Regions from separate parts of the Nocardia sp. NPDC003963 genome, predicted to be linked through region 3. Evidence: riboswitches for the same ligand, from Rfam matches in the RefSeq annotation. Region 3 holds a riboswitch; each other region holds the start of a gene.
What was found. A riboswitch is a leader RNA that binds a small molecule or an ion and turns the genes downstream of it on or off. The one in region 3 is predicted to bind cobalamin.

Region 1: it holds a riboswitch for cobalamin, as region 3 does, so the genes downstream of both, ACWEWT_RS02865 (short-chain fatty acyl-CoA regulator family protein) here and ACWEWT_RS30895 (ABC transporter substrate-binding protein) in region 3, are expected to answer to the same signal.
Region 2: it holds a riboswitch for cobalamin, as region 3 does, so the genes downstream of both, ACWEWT_RS17955 (short-chain fatty acyl-CoA regulator family protein) here and ACWEWT_RS30895 (ABC transporter substrate-binding protein) in region 3, are expected to answer to the same signal.

The regions. Positions count from the first base shown of each region.
Region 1 is NZ_JBSGIP010000001.1:604,131-609,508, forward strand. Features, by position in the region: gene ACWEWT_RS02850 (hypothetical protein) at 1-239, opposite strand, end outside; tRNA gene ACWEWT_RS02855 (tRNA-Pro) at 1,153-1,226, opposite strand; gene ACWEWT_RS02860 (hypothetical protein) at 1,262-1,531, opposite strand; cobalamin riboswitch at 1,827-1,995, shown strand; gene ACWEWT_RS02865 (short-chain fatty acyl-CoA regulator family protein) at 2,493-3,917, shown strand; gene ACWEWT_RS02870 (NAD(P)/FAD-dependent oxidoreductase) at 4,179-5,369, shown strand; gene sigJ (RNA polymerase sigma factor SigJ) at 5,366-5,378, shown strand, end outside.
Region 2 is NZ_JBSGIP010000009.1:46,797-52,174, forward strand. Features, by position in the region: gene ACWEWT_RS17945 (class I adenylate-forming enzyme family protein) at 1-1,150, opposite strand, end outside; gene ACWEWT_RS17950 (cytochrome P450) at 1,442-1,804, shown strand; cobalamin riboswitch at 2,206-2,407, shown strand; gene ACWEWT_RS17955 (short-chain fatty acyl-CoA regulator family protein) at 2,850-4,277, shown strand; gene prpD (2-methylcitrate dehydratase PrpD) at 4,743-5,378, shown strand, end outside.
Region 3 is NZ_JBSGIP010000036.1:20,958-26,335, reverse strand. Features, by position in the region: gene ACWEWT_RS30905 (ABC transporter ATP-binding protein) at 1-239, opposite strand, end outside; gene ACWEWT_RS30900 (FecCD family ABC transporter permease) at 316-1,272, opposite strand; gene ACWEWT_RS30895 (ABC transporter substrate-binding protein) at 1,368-2,285, opposite strand; cobalamin riboswitch at 2,423-2,582, opposite strand; gene ACWEWT_RS30890 (SDR family NAD(P)-dependent oxidoreductase) at 2,709-3,446, shown strand; gene ACWEWT_RS30885 (aminoglycoside adenylyltransferase family protein) at 3,516-4,304, opposite strand; gene ACWEWT_RS30880 (DoxX family protein) at 4,574-5,378, shown strand, end outside.

The sequences.
Region 1 (5,378 bases), on a different contig from region 3:
GGCAGGTCGACGCCGTGGGCGAGTACACCCGCCCGATCCTGCACGGTGATCTCGACGAATGCGCGATTGCAGTCGCCGGTGGTCAGTTCGGTCCGGTCGGCGCGTATGCCCAGCAGGTCGGTGCCCGCGGAGCGGAGTGCCGTCCGAGCCACCTCCTTGCCGTCGGTGCGGGCCACGGCGATCAGTTCACCGGGCTCGTAGACGCCCTCGTCGGCGGCGCTGTAGACCTCCACGGTCACGGGAGAGCCGGCGGGCGCGTCCCAGCTCCACCCGTTGATCGTGTCCGACCATGCCCACATCGAGGGGGCGGCGGTCGCGCCGTGATGCTTAGGGCGCCGAACGGCGATGAACGGGGCTTCCCGTAGCCCGAAGACGATTCCCCGGTGGTAGGAAGCGGGGCGGCGATAACCCCGTGATGTCGATATCACCGCACCGCGCTCTCGCGGGCGCACTGGTCGTCGCATCCTCCAACCAGTACGAGGGCTGGGGCGACGCGGTTATCTTCGCGGCATGTACAGCTCCCGAATCGGCGAGGTCGCCTGCTGTCAGGTTCCACGATATTGACACCGACCAATGGGTTTGGATTCTTCGGCGCCAGAAGATTCCTGGGCCAGGAAAGCCTCAAAGACAAATTTACCAAGGGAAGCGTGCGTGACCGATTCCGCTCATAGAGGAGATCCGGCCACTCATCTTACGTCGGATCAACGCGACTCAGTTACGTGTGCGCGCGGGTCCGGCTCTGGAAAAGGCTACCGAGCACGACCGGCGCGGGCGATTTTGGGTGAACGACTGTTCGTCGGGCCGCGTGGCGGCCGTATCCAGACGGGCGGACTTCGGGACGCGACCCACTGGGATGAGGTGGTCACAAAACTCGGATACGAACAGCTCGGTCGCCACGACCTCCGGCACACCGGCCTGGCCCGTGTTGCCGACGCCGGTGTGCGGCTGCACCGCTCCAGCGGGTCGTCGGCCAAACCGACCCCCAAATCACCCGCTGGTGCCTGCATCCGGACAATCAGGCCATTCGCTCCGACGCGGTCAAGTGGTCCAGATATCTCCGCGGCGATACTGGCCCCAGATTTGCCCCGCCTTCCGGGCCTTCCGGTGAGAAGAAAACACCCTCCGACGCAGGTCAGAGAGTGTTTTCGTGTGTCGGGCTGACAGGATTTGAACCTGCGACCACTTGACCCCCAGTCAAGTGCGCTACCAAACTGCGCCACAGCCCGTTGCGCCTCGCGTTCCGGCGCTCGATGAGATTACCTCAGAGGTGCTCGGGAGCGGAAATCGGCTGGTCATGCGGGTGTTGTCGGGCGTCGGCGACAGTGCGTGAATCCCGTTCGGGCGTGGCGCTGGTTCCGGTCGGTGTGCCGCGCATACGGATTCGCGCGCGGTCCGCCGCGAGTGCCGGGATCGCCGCCAGCGTGATGGTCACCGCGGCGATGGTGAAGGCGGTGGTGAAGTCCGTGCCGATGACCGGGATGACGAGTAACGGGCCTGCCACTTGGCCTATGGCGTAGGTCGCGGTCAGCACAGCCGCTGCGCGGGTCTTCGGTAGCCGGTGTGCGAAGTCGGGAGTCAGGACCACTACGGCCATGAAACTGCCATGGTGGTTTCGCCGGTCACGAGCAGCGCTGCCCATACGGCGAACATCGGCCGGGTGTTCAGATGTGGTCGGTGGGACAATCCTGTCTCCGATGGCCCTGGCGGCTCGGGATCGTGAGCTGCGCTTATGCTGGCGAGTGCAGCTGGTTCGTCCCGCTCGACTCCGGTGTGAGCGGGATGTCGAACCCGCCGGGCGGCGCCACCGACGCCGATCGGCGGGTGCGAGGGAACCCGGTGGGAATCCGGGACTGTCCCGCAGCGGTGACCGGGAACGATCGCCGTCCTACGGCACCGGGCCGGAGGGTCCGGGAAGCGACGGCCGGTGATGCCGGCCCGGAGATGTTCCACCCCGGGTCGATCTCCAGAGGTCGATGCCCGCGAGTCCGAAAACCTGCCGGTTGCGCCGGGTACGCCGTACCCGGCGGCCGTCGCCTCGTGGACCGGGCGTTACGCCGGCAACCGACGTGTTCGTCTCCGCGGGTGCGTGTCGTCGCGCGTCCGAACGGGCGGCTGCCGGTCCTGCCACCGAGGGAGTTCGCATCATGCCGGAACCTGCCACGGCCCTCGGCGCGCCCGGGCTTCCGGGGCTCGATCGCGGCGGCGCGGATTCGGCAAGGAACAACTACGGTGCCCTGTCCGTGTGTTGTTGCCGAAACTGTGGAAGTTCGGTAACGAACGACGAAACAGATTGTCCTGCAACATGTGTGAATGTGACGTGGGTGTTTCGGTCCGAGGACGCGGTGATCGAGTCGTGGGACCCGTCGCCGCGAACGCCGCTGAATCGAGACCGGGTCGCCCCGTACCTTTGCGGAGTCGGGAGCGGGTCGGGGCGGTCGTATGGCATGTGCCGCCCGGCGCCCGGTCACCCGTAGTCCAGGAAGGAGTCGGCAGTGGAGAAGATGTATGCCGGGGGCCGGCTGCGTGTGCTGCGTGAGCAGCGGGGGCTGTCCCAATCCGGGCTCGCCAAGACCCTCGGGCTGTCGGTGAGCTATGTGAACCAGCTCGAGAACGATCAGCGGCCGTTGACGATCCCGGTTCTGCTGCGGCTCACGGCGACCTTCGATCTGGAGGTGGGTTTCTTCGCCCCGGAAACCGATGCCCGGCTGCTCGCGGACCTGCACGAGGTGTTCGCCGAGGAGCCCGAGTTCGCGTCGGTGAGCAGCAGTGAACTCGACGATCTGCTCTCGCGAGTGCCGACGGCGGCTCGATTGCTGATCAGTCAGCACCGGCGCTTGCGGGCGGCCAACGAGCAGCTCGACCAGCTCACTGCCGGGCTCGACGCGCCGGAGGCCGGCCGCCGCACCGCGATGCCCTACGAGGATGTTCGCGATTACTTCTACGACCGCCGCAACCATATCCCCGCTCTGGACACGGCCGCGGAGGATCTGTTCGCGCGCGGCGGGTTCACGCCGGGGGGATTGGATCTGCAGCTGGCTCGGCTGCTGCGGGACGAACACGACGTGGTGGTGCGGATCCGTTCGGAGGACCCCGGCCGTCCCGGGCCCAAGCGGATCTACGATCCGGACGCCCGGACGCTCACTCTCGCGCGCCGCCTCACTGCCGGTCAGCGAGCTTTCCAGCTGGCCACCCAGTTGGCGTTTCTCACCCAGTCCGCGGTGATCGAGGATCTGCTCGCCGAGACGGCGGCACTGCCCGCGGCCTCGCGCGGACTGTTGCGTATCGGTCTGGCGAACTATTTCGCCGGTGCGCTGATCCTGCCCTACGGGGCTTTCCTCGACGCGGCCGAGACGATGGGTTACGACATCGACCTGCTCTCCGCGCAATTCGAGGTCGGGTTCGAGACCGTATGTCATCGTCTGTCGACGTTGCAGCGGCGCGGGCAACGTGGGGTGCCGTTCTTCTTCGTGCGCACCGACCGCGCGGGCAATATTTCCAAGCGCCAGTCCGCCACCGCGTTCCACTTCTCCCGGGTCGGCGGCAGCTGCCCGCTGTGGGTCGTGCACGACGCCTTCGCCACCCCCGGCCGGATCCGGACCCAGATCGCCGAGATGCCCGACGGGCGCACCTATTTGTGGCTCGCGCGAACCACGGGGGAGAGCAACGCCGGATACCTGGCGCCTTCGCGCGATTTCGCCGTCGGTCTCGGTTGCGATCTCGCGTTCGCGGAGAAACTGGTCTACTCGCACGGGCTGCCCATTCACGACACGGTCGCCGCCGTGCCCATCGGGCCGGGCTGTCGCGTCTGTGAGCGCACCGCCTGCGCGCAGCGTGCGTTCCCGCAGATCGGCCGTCCCCTCGCGGTGGACGAGAATCGTCCGGCGAACACTCCGTACGCCCCGACCGGGCCCAGCTGAGCGGTACCGCTTGCGGCGAGTTCGTCGCACCGCGCGTCGGCCTTGTCGTCGACGGGGGTTGGGCCGGACGGTGCCGGTGCAGGTCGCGGTGGGAGGCCGGGTCGGTTCCGCGAACGTGCGCCGCGTGGCCCGGGTCGGTCGTCGCGGGGCTTCGGGCCTTGCACACCAAGTGTGAGGTGAGTCATAAAAATGGATCTTCTGTCACAGACAACAGGCGGCCGGGATCACGAGGGCAACACCTCGAGTGGACAGGAGATCCTCATGACCGGCCAGCGCGTACATGTTGTCGTCATCGGCGGTGGTTACGCCGGAACGTTGGCGGCCAACCGGCTCCAGCGCAATCCCGATATCGATATCACTCTCGTCAATCCGCGCCCCGAGTTCGTGCAGCGCCTGCGCCTGCACCAGTTCGCGGCCGGCACGGGTGACGCGACCGCCGACTACGCCGGTCTGCTCGGCGAGCGGGTTCGGTTGGTGGTCGACACCGTCACCCGTATCGATACCGAACAGCGGCAGATCCGGTTGGGCGCCGGTCCCGCCCTGGACTACGACTATGTCCTCTACGCGGTCGGCAGTACCGGCGCAGTCCCGGCCGCCGTGCCCGGGGCAGTGGAATTCGCCCACCCCATCGCCGAGTTGGAGCACGCCCGGCGGCTCCGCGCCGCCCTCGGCGAATGTCGTGCCGATGCCCCGGTCACCGTCGTCGGCGGTGGGCTCACCGGTATCGAGACCGCTGCCGAACTGGCCGAACAGGGCCGGACGGTGACGCTCGTCTGCGGCGGCCGCCTGGCACCCTCGTTTTCCGAACCCGCGCGGCGGTCCGTCGCGAGATGGCTCGTCCGCAACGGGGTCGAAGTGCTGGAGACCGCGGTGGTGGCGCAGGTCGGGCCGGATTCGGTGACTCTCACCGGCGGCGTGCAACGTCCCAGTGCGGTCACCATCTGGACGGCCGGCTTCGGGGTCCCGCCACTGGCCGCTGTCAGTGGCCTGCCGACCGATACGCTCGGACGGATGCTCACCGATGAGACGTTGACCAGCGTCGGCGACGAGCGCGTCGTCGCGGCCGGCGATGCGGTGGCCCCGTCGGATCTGCCGTTGCGGATGAGCTGCTTCACCGCCGGGCCCACCGGGGCGACGGCGGCGGATACGGTCCTCAGTCGCATCGCGGGCGAACAACCCGCGCTGCTCGATCTGGCGTATCTGGCCTCGAATGTCGGCCTGGGCCGCCGGGCCGCCCGATTCCAGGTGACCCGCAAGGACGACACTCCTGCCGCTGTCTACCTCGGTGGCCGGATCGGCGGGCGGATCGCCGGCGCGATCAAAGAAGCGGTCACCAGAGGCACACTCTGGGGTATTCGCCGCGAGGGCCGCAAACCCGGCTCCAGTGTCTGGCCCAAGGGCGGCGGCATCCGGCCGCGTACCCCGGAAACCGTGGCGGTCACGCAGCCGTGAGCGCTACCG
Region 2 (5,378 bases), on a different contig from region 3:
AGATGCGGCCTTCTTCATCGAGTGACGCGAGATCGCCGGTCCGGAACCAGCCCTCGTCGAACGCCGCGGCGTTGGCCACGGCATCGCCGAGATAGCCCCGCATGAGCGAGGACGATCGGATTTCCATCTCCCCGACGGACGAGCCGAATTCGGTATCGAACGGCGTGATGCGGACCCTGGCGTCGCCCGCCGGTTTGCCCACCGAGGCCCAGCTCGAATCGGGATCGGCGGAGTCGTTGTGCGAGAACATGCTCGCCTCGACAGAGCCGTAAGCCTGCCGGAGTACCACACCCAGGCGCCCGCACGCCGCTTCGAAGAGCGACCGCGTCAATGGCGCGCCACCCGAGAAGGCCAGGCGCAGACCGAGATCGTAACTGCCGGTCTGACCGGCGATGATTCTGTACATTTCCGGAACGGCACCCATGACGGTGACGCGCTCGCGGACCATGGTGTCGAGTAGCTTCTTGCGCGAGAGCGCCAGCGGCAGCGGATCGCTCCAGTAGAGCGTCGTGGCACCCCGGGCCACGGCCTCCGTAGCGCCCAGTATGAAGCCCAACGAGAAGTTGCCGGGCAGAATGTTGAGAACGATATCGTCTGGCTGGAGGTCCCAGGCGGTACTGGCTCGTTCACCATCGGCGATGAGCTCGGCATGGGTGTGCGGCACCACCTTGGGTAACCCGGTCGAGCCGGAGGAGAAGAGGTAGAGCGCCGTCGTGTCACCCGGCAGCTCGGGCAGCGGGGCGGTCGCACTTCCTTGCGGCAGGGTATCTGTCAGGAACAGGGGAATGCCGGGGGCCACATCTGCGATCAGCGTCTCGGCAGCAGCGGCAAGGCCGGGGGTCGACACGACGGCCTCGGGTCCGGTCTTCTGCGCGAGCGCGGCAAGCTCGGATCGCGTGGCTGTTACGTCCAAGGGCATAGCGATCGCGCCGGCGGCGAACAGTGCGTGGGCAGTGACGAAAAGATCGGGCGAGTTCGGAACCAGCAGGGCAACCGGATGGCCGTGCTCGACGCCACGTTCGATCAAGCCGGCCGCGATTCGGCCGATCCGCTCGACCAGAGCAGCGTAGGGCCTGAATACTTCGCCGTGGCGCAATCCACTGGTGATCGGTGCCGCGGCTGTCAGCGAAAGCAGGTTGTCGTAGATCATTCCGACTCCGCACGGTCGGGCCGCCCCCGCTGACCGAGAGGTATATCCGGGCTGCGGCATCTCCAAGGCGTCGGCGATCATGCCGATAAGCGAGGCAGCGAACGCCGTTGTCGAACGTCAGAGCTTCTGTCGGTGTCGAAAGGGTGGGGCAAATGCTCACACCACCCACCTGCGATTTTAGCAGCCGGCGCAATGCCGCTCCCGAGGCATTGCCCATCGATTCGGCCGGCGTGACGTTGTGACATCGACGTCGCCGATCAACATGTCGAACCGGGTTCCCTGGTCCCGCTGTTGCTGGCGGGCGCCGACAAGGACCCCACCGTCTTCCCCGATCCCGAACGATTCGATGTGACCAGGGGCAACGCCGCGGAGCACCTCTCGTTCAGCAGCGGGCTGCACGGCTGTCCGGGCGCTGATCTGGCCCGATCGAGAGGCACCGTCGCATTGCGCGCCCTGTTCGAGCGGTACCCTGATCTGCGTCCGGACGGGCCGCCGATCCCGCGCGGCCTGGTGAACCCGAACAGCTACCGTTCCATGCCCGCCAGACTCTTTGTCGGCTGGAGACCGCTGGGTCGAACAGTGCCCGGATACAGGCGGGGCTCGCCGATTCGCGTGTGTTGTATCCCTGCGGACAGCCGGTTGGTCGGATGCTGATGCTCCGGGTTCCATGGAGCATGTTCGCCCAGTCGAGACCACTCCGGCGGCCTATGCGCGCACCGCACAGAGCGCGAGCTCGATGGGAACTCGAAGTCATTGTGCCGGAGGAGCCGCCGGCACCTACACCGGATGCCGCACGCGCTTTGCCGCGCTCGCTCCTGGAAGTCGCGACAAGGCCGCGATGGCCCGGGAAGCCGAGCGTTCCGTCGGCGACGCGGAGCTCGGCGAAATGTCGCAGTACCCTGTCGACGTACGGCTCTCGACAGTGCTCGTCGATCCGGGACACCGATCTCATGTACTACCCGCCCGCCGATCGATGTTTCTGGAGGCGGGCATATTCTGGCGGGCGCAGCTGGTTCGTCGTGCGCTGTTGCGACGGTGTGCGGCGTCGAAGCCCGCCGGTTGACGTTTCGCGACGTCGAGTGGCCGGGTGAGAGGGAACCCGGTGGGAATCCGGGACTGTCCCGCAGCGGTGAGCGGGAACGACCGCCGTCATAGAGCACTGGGTTCTGTCCTGGGAAGCGACGGCGTAGTACAGCTCGGGGTATATCCCGAGTCGGCCGATCGAGGCCGATGCCCGTGAGTCCGAAGACCTGCCGGTTGTGCCGGGTGCGCCGTGCCCGGCGGCCGTCGCCTCGCGGAGTGGGTGCTACGCCGATATCCACGCATTCGGGAGAGTTCCCGATGCGCAGTCGTCGTGTGCGCGTGAACGGGTGACGGCCGTTCACTGCCGACGACAGGGTATGTATCGTGTCATCACTTTCGGGGTTCTCAGGGCCGTCGAGTCGCGGTCGCCGCAGGTCTGCCTGCCCCGTGCACTCAGGTGCTCAGTGGAGCCTTCCCGAACCGGCACCCCGGTGCAGGCGATCGGTACGGTCCGACCACTCGGCCGGTTGGTCTCCGGTGACCGGCATTGTGCGCTGCTGGGCCGGGGGTTCCGGTCGGAGTAGTACCCGCGGCCCCTCGCGTCGGGCGCAAGCACAGCACGTTCGGTTCGGGTGGCCGATTGTCGGCTCGAACGTTGCGGGAAGGAGGTCGGCCGGTGGAGAAGATGTATGCGGGCGCTCGGTTGCGGGTGTTGCGTGAGCAGGAGGGATTGTCTCAGTCCCGGCTGGCCAAGATGCTCGGATTGTCGCTGAGTTATGTCAATCAGCTGGAGAACGATCAGCGGCCGCTGACGGTGCCGGTGCTGATGCGGTTGACATCGACCTTCGATTTGGAGGTGGGTTTCTTCGCGCCGGAGACCGATGCGCGGTTGCTGGCAGATCTGCAGGAGGCATTCGCCGAGGATCCGGAATCCGGCTCGGTCAGCGGCAGCGAACTCGACGATCTTCTTTCGCGGGTGCCGGCCGCGGCGCGGCTGCTGATCAGTCAGCACCGCCGGTTGCGCAGTGCCAACGGCCAGCTCGAACAGCTCACCGCCGGGCTCGAATCGCCGGTGGTCGATCCGCGGACAGCGATGCCCTACGAAGATGTTCGTGACTTCTTCTACGACCGCCGTAATCACATCCCGGCCTTGGATACTGCCGCCGAGAGCCTGTTCGTACGGGGCGGATTCACGCTCGGTGGGCTCGATCTGCAACTGGCCCACCTGCTGCACGAAGAACACGATGTGAAGGTTTCGATCCGCTCGGAAGACCCGGCCCGGCCCGGTCCCAAGCGTCTCTATGATCCGGAGAAACGTACGCTCGTACTCGCGCGGCGCCTGACCGCCGGGCAGCGCGCGTTCCAGTTGGCTACGCAGCTGGCGTTTCTCACCCAGTCGGGGGTGATCGAGGATCTGTTCGCCGAGAGTGCTGCGTTGCCGACGGAATCGCGTCGGCTGCTGCGGATCGGGCTGGCCAATTACTTCGCAGGCGCGTTGATCTTGCCCTACGGGTTGTTCCTGAGTGCGGCCGAGGCGTTACGTTACGATATCGATCTGCTCGCGGCGCAGTTCGAGGTCGGTTTCGAAACGGTGTGTCATCGGTTGTCGACGTTGCAGCGGCGTGGGCAGCGTGGTGTGCCGTTCTTCTTCGTCCGTACCGATCGAGCGGGCAATATCTCCAAGCGCCAGTCCGCCACCGCGTTTCACTTCTCCCGTGCCGGGGGAAGTTGCCCGCTGTGGGTGGTACACGATGCGTTCGCGACGCCGGGCCGGATCCGCACGCAGATCGCGGAGATGCCGGATGGACGGACCTATCTGTGGTTGGCGCGGACTACAGGCGAGAGCAGCCCGGGCTATTTGGCGCCGTCGCGAGATTTCGCCGTCGGACTCGGTTGTGATCTGGCCTACGCCGACAAACTCGTGTATTCCCACGGGCTCCCGCTCGACGATGCGGCTGCCGCTGTTCCGATCGGAGCCGGTTGCCGGGTATGTGAGCGTGTGGCGTGTCCGCAACGGGCTTTCCCGCAGATCGGGCGACCGCTCGCCGCTGACGAGAACCGCCCGGCGACAACCCCGTACGCGCCCGCGGTGGTCGATGGCTGAAGGTGCCCGCCAAAGGCGGTCGGGTCGGGCTGCGGCGTAGGCACCGGCGCGCGGTCACCGGGGCGGGCCCGGCCATGCGCACGGTGTGCTGGATGAGCGGCACATCGTGGGTCCGGATCGCCGCGCCTCCTGCGGAGGCGAGTGCCGCGCCGGCGAGCGACCCCGCGAGCCGGTCGGCGGGGTTGGGTGATCCGAGAACGGCGTGGATGAAGGACTTCCGGGTGGCTCCGATCGCCCGGGCCGTGCTCGGCGGAACGGTTCGAGCGGCGCGGCGCAGGCGGAGTAACCGAGCCATGGCTGCCGACCCACGTCGGCTTGCGCCGGTCCGCCGTGTCCTCCACAAACTCCACAACTTTGCAGTTCAGTCTCCACAAAATACGCATTTGCGACGGATTCCGGCAGCTCTGTCGCGTCAGTAGCGTGCGAATCGAAGCGAATCGCATCGATCCCTGGAGGCCGAGGACTGTGAAGAATCATCTCGTCCGTACCCATCGTTCCGCGGAGCATTTCCCCCGCGAGCAGCATCTGGCATGGCGGATCGCGGAGGTCGCGACAGATCCGGTGGAGGTCGCCCCGGAGACCGAGGAGATGATCGTCAACCGGATCATCGACAACGCGGCGGTCGCCGCGGCGTCGTTGATCCGGCGCCCGGTCGCCAATGCGCGCGCCCAGGCTCTGGCCCACCCGTATGGCCCCGGCTCGACCGTTTTCGGTGTCGGTGGCCGGTTCTCCCCGGAATGGGCGGCCTGGGCCAACGGGGTCGCGGTGCGTGAACTCGATTTCCACGACACTTTCCTGGCCGCCGAGTACTCCCACCCCGGCGACAACATTCCCGCGATTCTGGCGGTGGCCCAGCATGCCGGCCGGTCCGGTCGCGAACTGGTTCGTGGCCTGGCCACCGGGTACGAGATCCAGGTAGATCTGGTTCGCGCGATCTGCCTGCACGAACACAAGATCGACCATGTCGCCCATCTGGGTCCGTCGGCTGCCGCCGGTATCGGAACGCTGCTCGGGCTCGATACCGAGACCGTCTATCAGGCCATCGGCCAAGCGCTGCACACGACCACCGCGACCCGCCAGTCACGCAAGGGCGAGATCTCG
Region 3 (5,378 bases):
ACGGCGATCCGGCGCGCCAGGGGACGCCGGCCCAGCCGGTACAGGGGAGTGTCGTCGAGCGTGACGCTGCCCCGGTCCGGCCGTGAGATCCCGGCCAGCAGGCGCAGCAGCGACGATTTGCCGGATCCGTTCGGCCCGAGCAGGCCGACCGTCTGCCCGGGTTCCGGACGGAGGGTGACATCGTCGACGACGAGATTGCCGCCCCGGGACCAGAACAGATTCTGTGCGTTCAGTGTCAACGGATGCTCCGAGGTGTGATCGGTTGCGCCGCAGTGTCATCCGCGCGGTGTGCGGTCCTGCGATCGGGCGGGCGGGTCACGGCGTACTCCGGGAGCGGAACAGCAGGAGTGCGAACGCGGGGACGCCGATGAGTGCCGTGACCACGCCGACCGGTACCTCCTGCGGCGCGAATACGGTGCGGGCGAGTGCGTCGACCCAGACCAGCAGTATCGCGCCCAGAACCGCGGTCACCGGGATCAGGCGGCTGTGCCGGGGGCCGACCAGGAAACGCGCGGCGTGCGGGAGTACCAATCCGATGAACCCGATCGCTCCGGCGGCACTGACCAGTACGGCGGTCATGAGCGCGGTGGTCACGAGCAACAGCAGCCGGGTCCGGCCGACCGCGACGCCCAGGGTCGCCGCGGCCGAGGAACCGAAGGTGAACGCGTCCAGCGCGGACGCGTACCACCAGCACAGCGCCATCCCACCCGCGCAGACGATCGCCGTGGTGCCCACATCGTTCCAGGTGGCGCCCGCGAGCGACCCCAGCAGCCAGAACAGGATCCCGCGGGTCCGTTCGGCGTCGGCCGAGGAAAGCACGATGAACGAGGTGAGCGCGGAGAACAATTGGGTCCCGGCCACCCCGGCCAGCACCACCTTGGCGGTGCCGCCGCCGGCACCCGCGGCCAGGACCAGTACCAGGCCGAACGAGATGAGCGCCCCGAGGAACGCTCCGGTGGACAGTGAGATCAGTCCGCCGCCCACGCCCAGGACGGCCACGAGCACCGCGCCGGTGGACGCGCCGGAGGAGATCCCCAGGACGAACGGGTCGGCGAGTGGGTTGCGCAGCAGTGACTGCATGACCACTCCGCAGACTCCCAGCCCGGCGCCGCAGATCGCGGCGAGCAGGGTGCGCGGCAGCCGCAACTGCCAGACGATGCCCTCCCGGATCGGCGAAACAGCGGCGGTGCCGGCGCCCAGCTTCTCGAACAGGACCGCGTAGACCTCGCCGACCGACAGCTCCGCCGGCCCGATGGTGACGGTGAAGGCCATCGAGGAGATCAGCACGACCAGCCCCGCCAGAACCAGCGCCGCGGTAGCGGGTGCGCGGGCGATCCGGGCGGTGGTGCGCGACGGTGCATCCGGGCTCACGAACCGTGGCCCCACCGTTCCAGGGCGTCGGCGACCTTCTCGATACCGTCGACCGTCCGGATCGACGGGTTCAGATCGGCGCCGTTGACCACGATGTAGCGCCGATCGCGTACCGCGGACAGTTCGGCGGTCACCGGGTTCGATTCCAGGAACGAGATCTTGCTGTCCAGGGCGTCCCCGGCGAGACTGCGCCGGCTCAGATCGGCCAGTACGAGGGCAGCCGGGTCACGGTCGAGTACCGTCTCCCAGCTGACCTGCGGCCATTCGTCGGTGGTGTCGTCGAATACATTCTTCGCGCCCACTGCGCCGGTGATGATCCCGGAGGAGCCGCAGCAGCCCGCGACATACGGTGTGGACGTATCGGCGAACCAGAACGCCAGCGAGACGCCGTCCGCGGCGATCCGCCCGGCCGCGGCGTCGTGGCGATCGCGTAGTTCGGTGACCAGCTGTTCGCCGCGGTCCCGCACATCGAAGATCGCGGCCAGTTCGCGGATCTCCCGGTAGACCGAATCCATGGTCAGCGGTTCGGTCCGGGCGCCGTCGGCATTGACGCTGATATCGGTTTTGCCGTCACAATCGGTCGGCGAGAGGTAGGTGGGCACACCCAGTTCGGTGAACTGTTCGCGTTCGGCCACGCCACCGGGACCGAGCGTGCCGCCGAAGGACGCGGATACGAAATCCGGTTCCTTGTCGAGGACCACCTCGAACGAGGGTTTGTTGTCGGCCAGTCGCGGCACTCGCGCGTTGTCGGCGGCCAGATTCGCGCGGACGGGATCGGTCCAGGTGGCGGTGCCCACCATCCGATCGGCCAGCCCGAGTGACAGCAGGATCTCCGCCGACCCCTGGTTGAGGGCCACGGCGCGTTGCGGGGGCGCCGGGACGGTGATTTCGGTTCCGCAGTTGCCGAGCTTCATCGGATAACCGGATCCACCGGCGGCTGCCGCGGGATCGCCGGAACTGTCCGCACCGGAACATCCGGCCAGCAGGAGGGTGGACACCACGGCGGCGACCGCCAGGGAAATGGACCGCGTCACGGCGTGGACTCCTTGCGTCTGGGCCTGTGCGCGAGGCCGGGAACCGAGCTCGGCGGGTGAGTGATCGGACTCCACCACACGGGTGTCACCGTTGCGCGCCAGTCCCGGATTCGCACCGGGTTCCCTCACCGCGCCGCGACCGCAGTGCGGCCGTGGACCATGCTATCGGACACAGAACTGGACGTACGACCGGATCGTGCGGTGGTGCCGAGGGGGCGAATGCGACGGCGATTTCCTGCCAGCACACCAGGGGTGCCCTCGCCGATGCTCGTGGAGTAACAGCGGAATCGCGAAAGGAACGATATGTCGGAGAAGATCGTGGTGGTCACCGGGGCGACCCGCGGAATCGGACGCGCCACCGCGACGGCGTTCGCCCGGCGGGGCCACCGGGTGATCGTCACCGGACGCCGCGCGGCGGCGGTGGAGACGGTAGTGGGAGAACTGCGGGCACAGGGGCTCGCGGCCGAGGGCGAAGTCCTGGACGTGTGCTCGGTGGACAGCGCGCGGTGCCTGCGCGAAGCGATCGCCGAACGATACGAGCACATCGACGTACTGGTGAACAATGCCGGCATTCTGCCCGAGGCGACCGCGGCGGGCACGGTGAACTTCGCCCATCCGGGCGCGTTCACCGAGACCCTCATGACCAACACCTTCGGTCCCGTCAATGTGATCGAAGCGTTGCTTCCTCTGGTGCGCCGGGCGCCGGCCGGCCGGATCGTCAATATCTCCACCGAGATGGGTTCGCTCACCCAGCAACGCAATCCGGACTCGGCGTACTACTCGATGGTGGTCCCGGGCTATCAGGCATCGAAGGCGGCGTTGAACAGCATCACGGTCGGGCTGGCGAAAACCCTCGCCGGCACCGATGTCCGGGTGGTCTCGGTATGCCCCGGTTTCGTCGCGACCGAACTGGCTCCGGCGGCGGCCGACGCACCGACGACACCGGAGGAGGCCGCGGCGGTCGTCCTCGCGGCGGCGGAGTCGCCGGATATGTCCACCGACGGTTCCTTCGTCGGTGCGCAGGGCCCCATCGCCTGGTAGTGGTGTCGCGGGGATCGGGCCTTCGCGGCTCGATCCCCGCCGGATCGGCCGGTTCGGCGGGGCCCCGGCTCACCCGGTTCGCGCGCAGGCGGCCGTGACCGTGTCGGTGGCGTAGCGCACGAAGGCGGCGACGGCGTCGTGGCACCCGGTCCAGTCGTCCACCGCGATGCCGAGATAGCCGTCCCGCGCCCGGCGCAGCAGCGCGGCGTGGCCCGCGGGCAGCAGCGGTAGGAGACGATCCGCGGCTTCCGCCTTGGACACCACCGCCCCGGAGTCCGCCGTAACCCACATACGCGCCAGGGTGAGGACCACATTGCGCTCGTCACCGTCCACACTATCGGTCAGTACGGGCAGACTTGCGGTGATCGCCCGAATCAGATCGCCCGGCGGCACCGGATCCAGAATCCGGTGGGCCGGCGGCCCGGCCAGCGCGAGCGACCCGTCACGCGCCATGGTGAGCAGGATCGCCAGATCGGGGTCGTCCGCGGAAGCCGGGACAGTGCCCCGCTCGAACTCCGCACGCAGCCATTCGCCGTAGACGAACTCCGCACGCGGTGGGAAGCGCCACGGAACGATATCGTCGCGCACGACCACCGTCAGCTCCACGGGCCGGGCGGGGCCCGACCGCGGCCAGCGCCCGGAATACCGGAGCAGGCTGCCGGCCAGGCGATCCCGGATCTCGGGGGTGATGCGCGAGATCGTGACCGCCAGGAAATCGAGGTCGCTGTCCGGCCGCAGACCGCTGGTCACCGCCGAGCCGTACAGATACAGGCCGAGTAGATCGCCGCCGAGTAGATCGGTCACGGCTCGGATGATCAGAGCGCCTTCCGCGGCGGGGTCCGGTATCGGCAGAGTCACGAATCCACGATAGGCAGTCGGCTGCCGTACGGACCCGCGGTAGTGGGCCGCCCTTCACCGAACCGGTTCACTGCCGGATACCGCGTAATCCGAAAGGCCCATCTCCGTGGTGTACGGAGTCGTGCCCAGGGAGGACAACAGGATCGGGGTTGTCACGGAGGTGGTCGGACCAGGGTCTGTTCTAGATTCGAGGAAGAGTCGGCTCGGGGTGGACGGGGCGAGCGTCGAACAGTCGGACAGCGAGGTGCGGTGTGAATACGGTGCAGACGGTGACCGGATCCGAGCACGCACCGGTCGAACCCGATAACCCGGCACCGGCGCGCTGGCCGTGGCCGGCCCGGTTCGCCTTCCGCTTCGGCGTGGTCTACTGCCTGGTGTTCTGCGTGATGATCGGACAGGTCCTGTTCGTCTTCACCGGATTCGCACACCGTTTCCTGCCCGATACCGCACCGATGTGGCCGTTGCTCGGCGCCGAACCGCTGCTGAAATGGGTCGGGCAGACGGTATTCGGCGTCGATGCGCAGTTCAACCGATTCTCCGGCAGCGGTGATCAGGCGATCATCTGGGTGATGGTGTTCAGCGCGCTGGTCGTGGCCGTCGCCGCGGCGGTGCTGTGGTCGGTGCTGGACCGGCGCCGGCTCGCCTACCCACGGGCAGCTGCCTGGTTCCTGACCGCGCTGCGACTGTGCGTCGCCGGGCAGATGCTGTTCTACGGGATCGCCAAAGCGGTACCCACCCAGATGCCGCCACCTTCCTTCTCGGCACTCGTCCAGCCCTACGGACAATTCACGCCGATGGCGGTGCTGTGGCTCCAGGTGGGCAGCGCGCCCGTCTACCAGATTCTGCTCGGGGTGGCGGAACTGGTCGCCGGTCTGCTGCTGCTGGTCCCGCGCACGGCCACGCTCGGCACGATGCTCGGTGTGGTGAGCATGGCGCAGGTTTTCGTGCTGAATATGACCTTCGATGTTCCGGTCAAGATCCTGTCGTTCCATCTGCTCGTGTTCTCGCTGCTCCTGCTCGCCCCACAGACTCGCCGGTTCGCGGATTTCTTCCTGTTCGCCCGCCGCGCCGAAC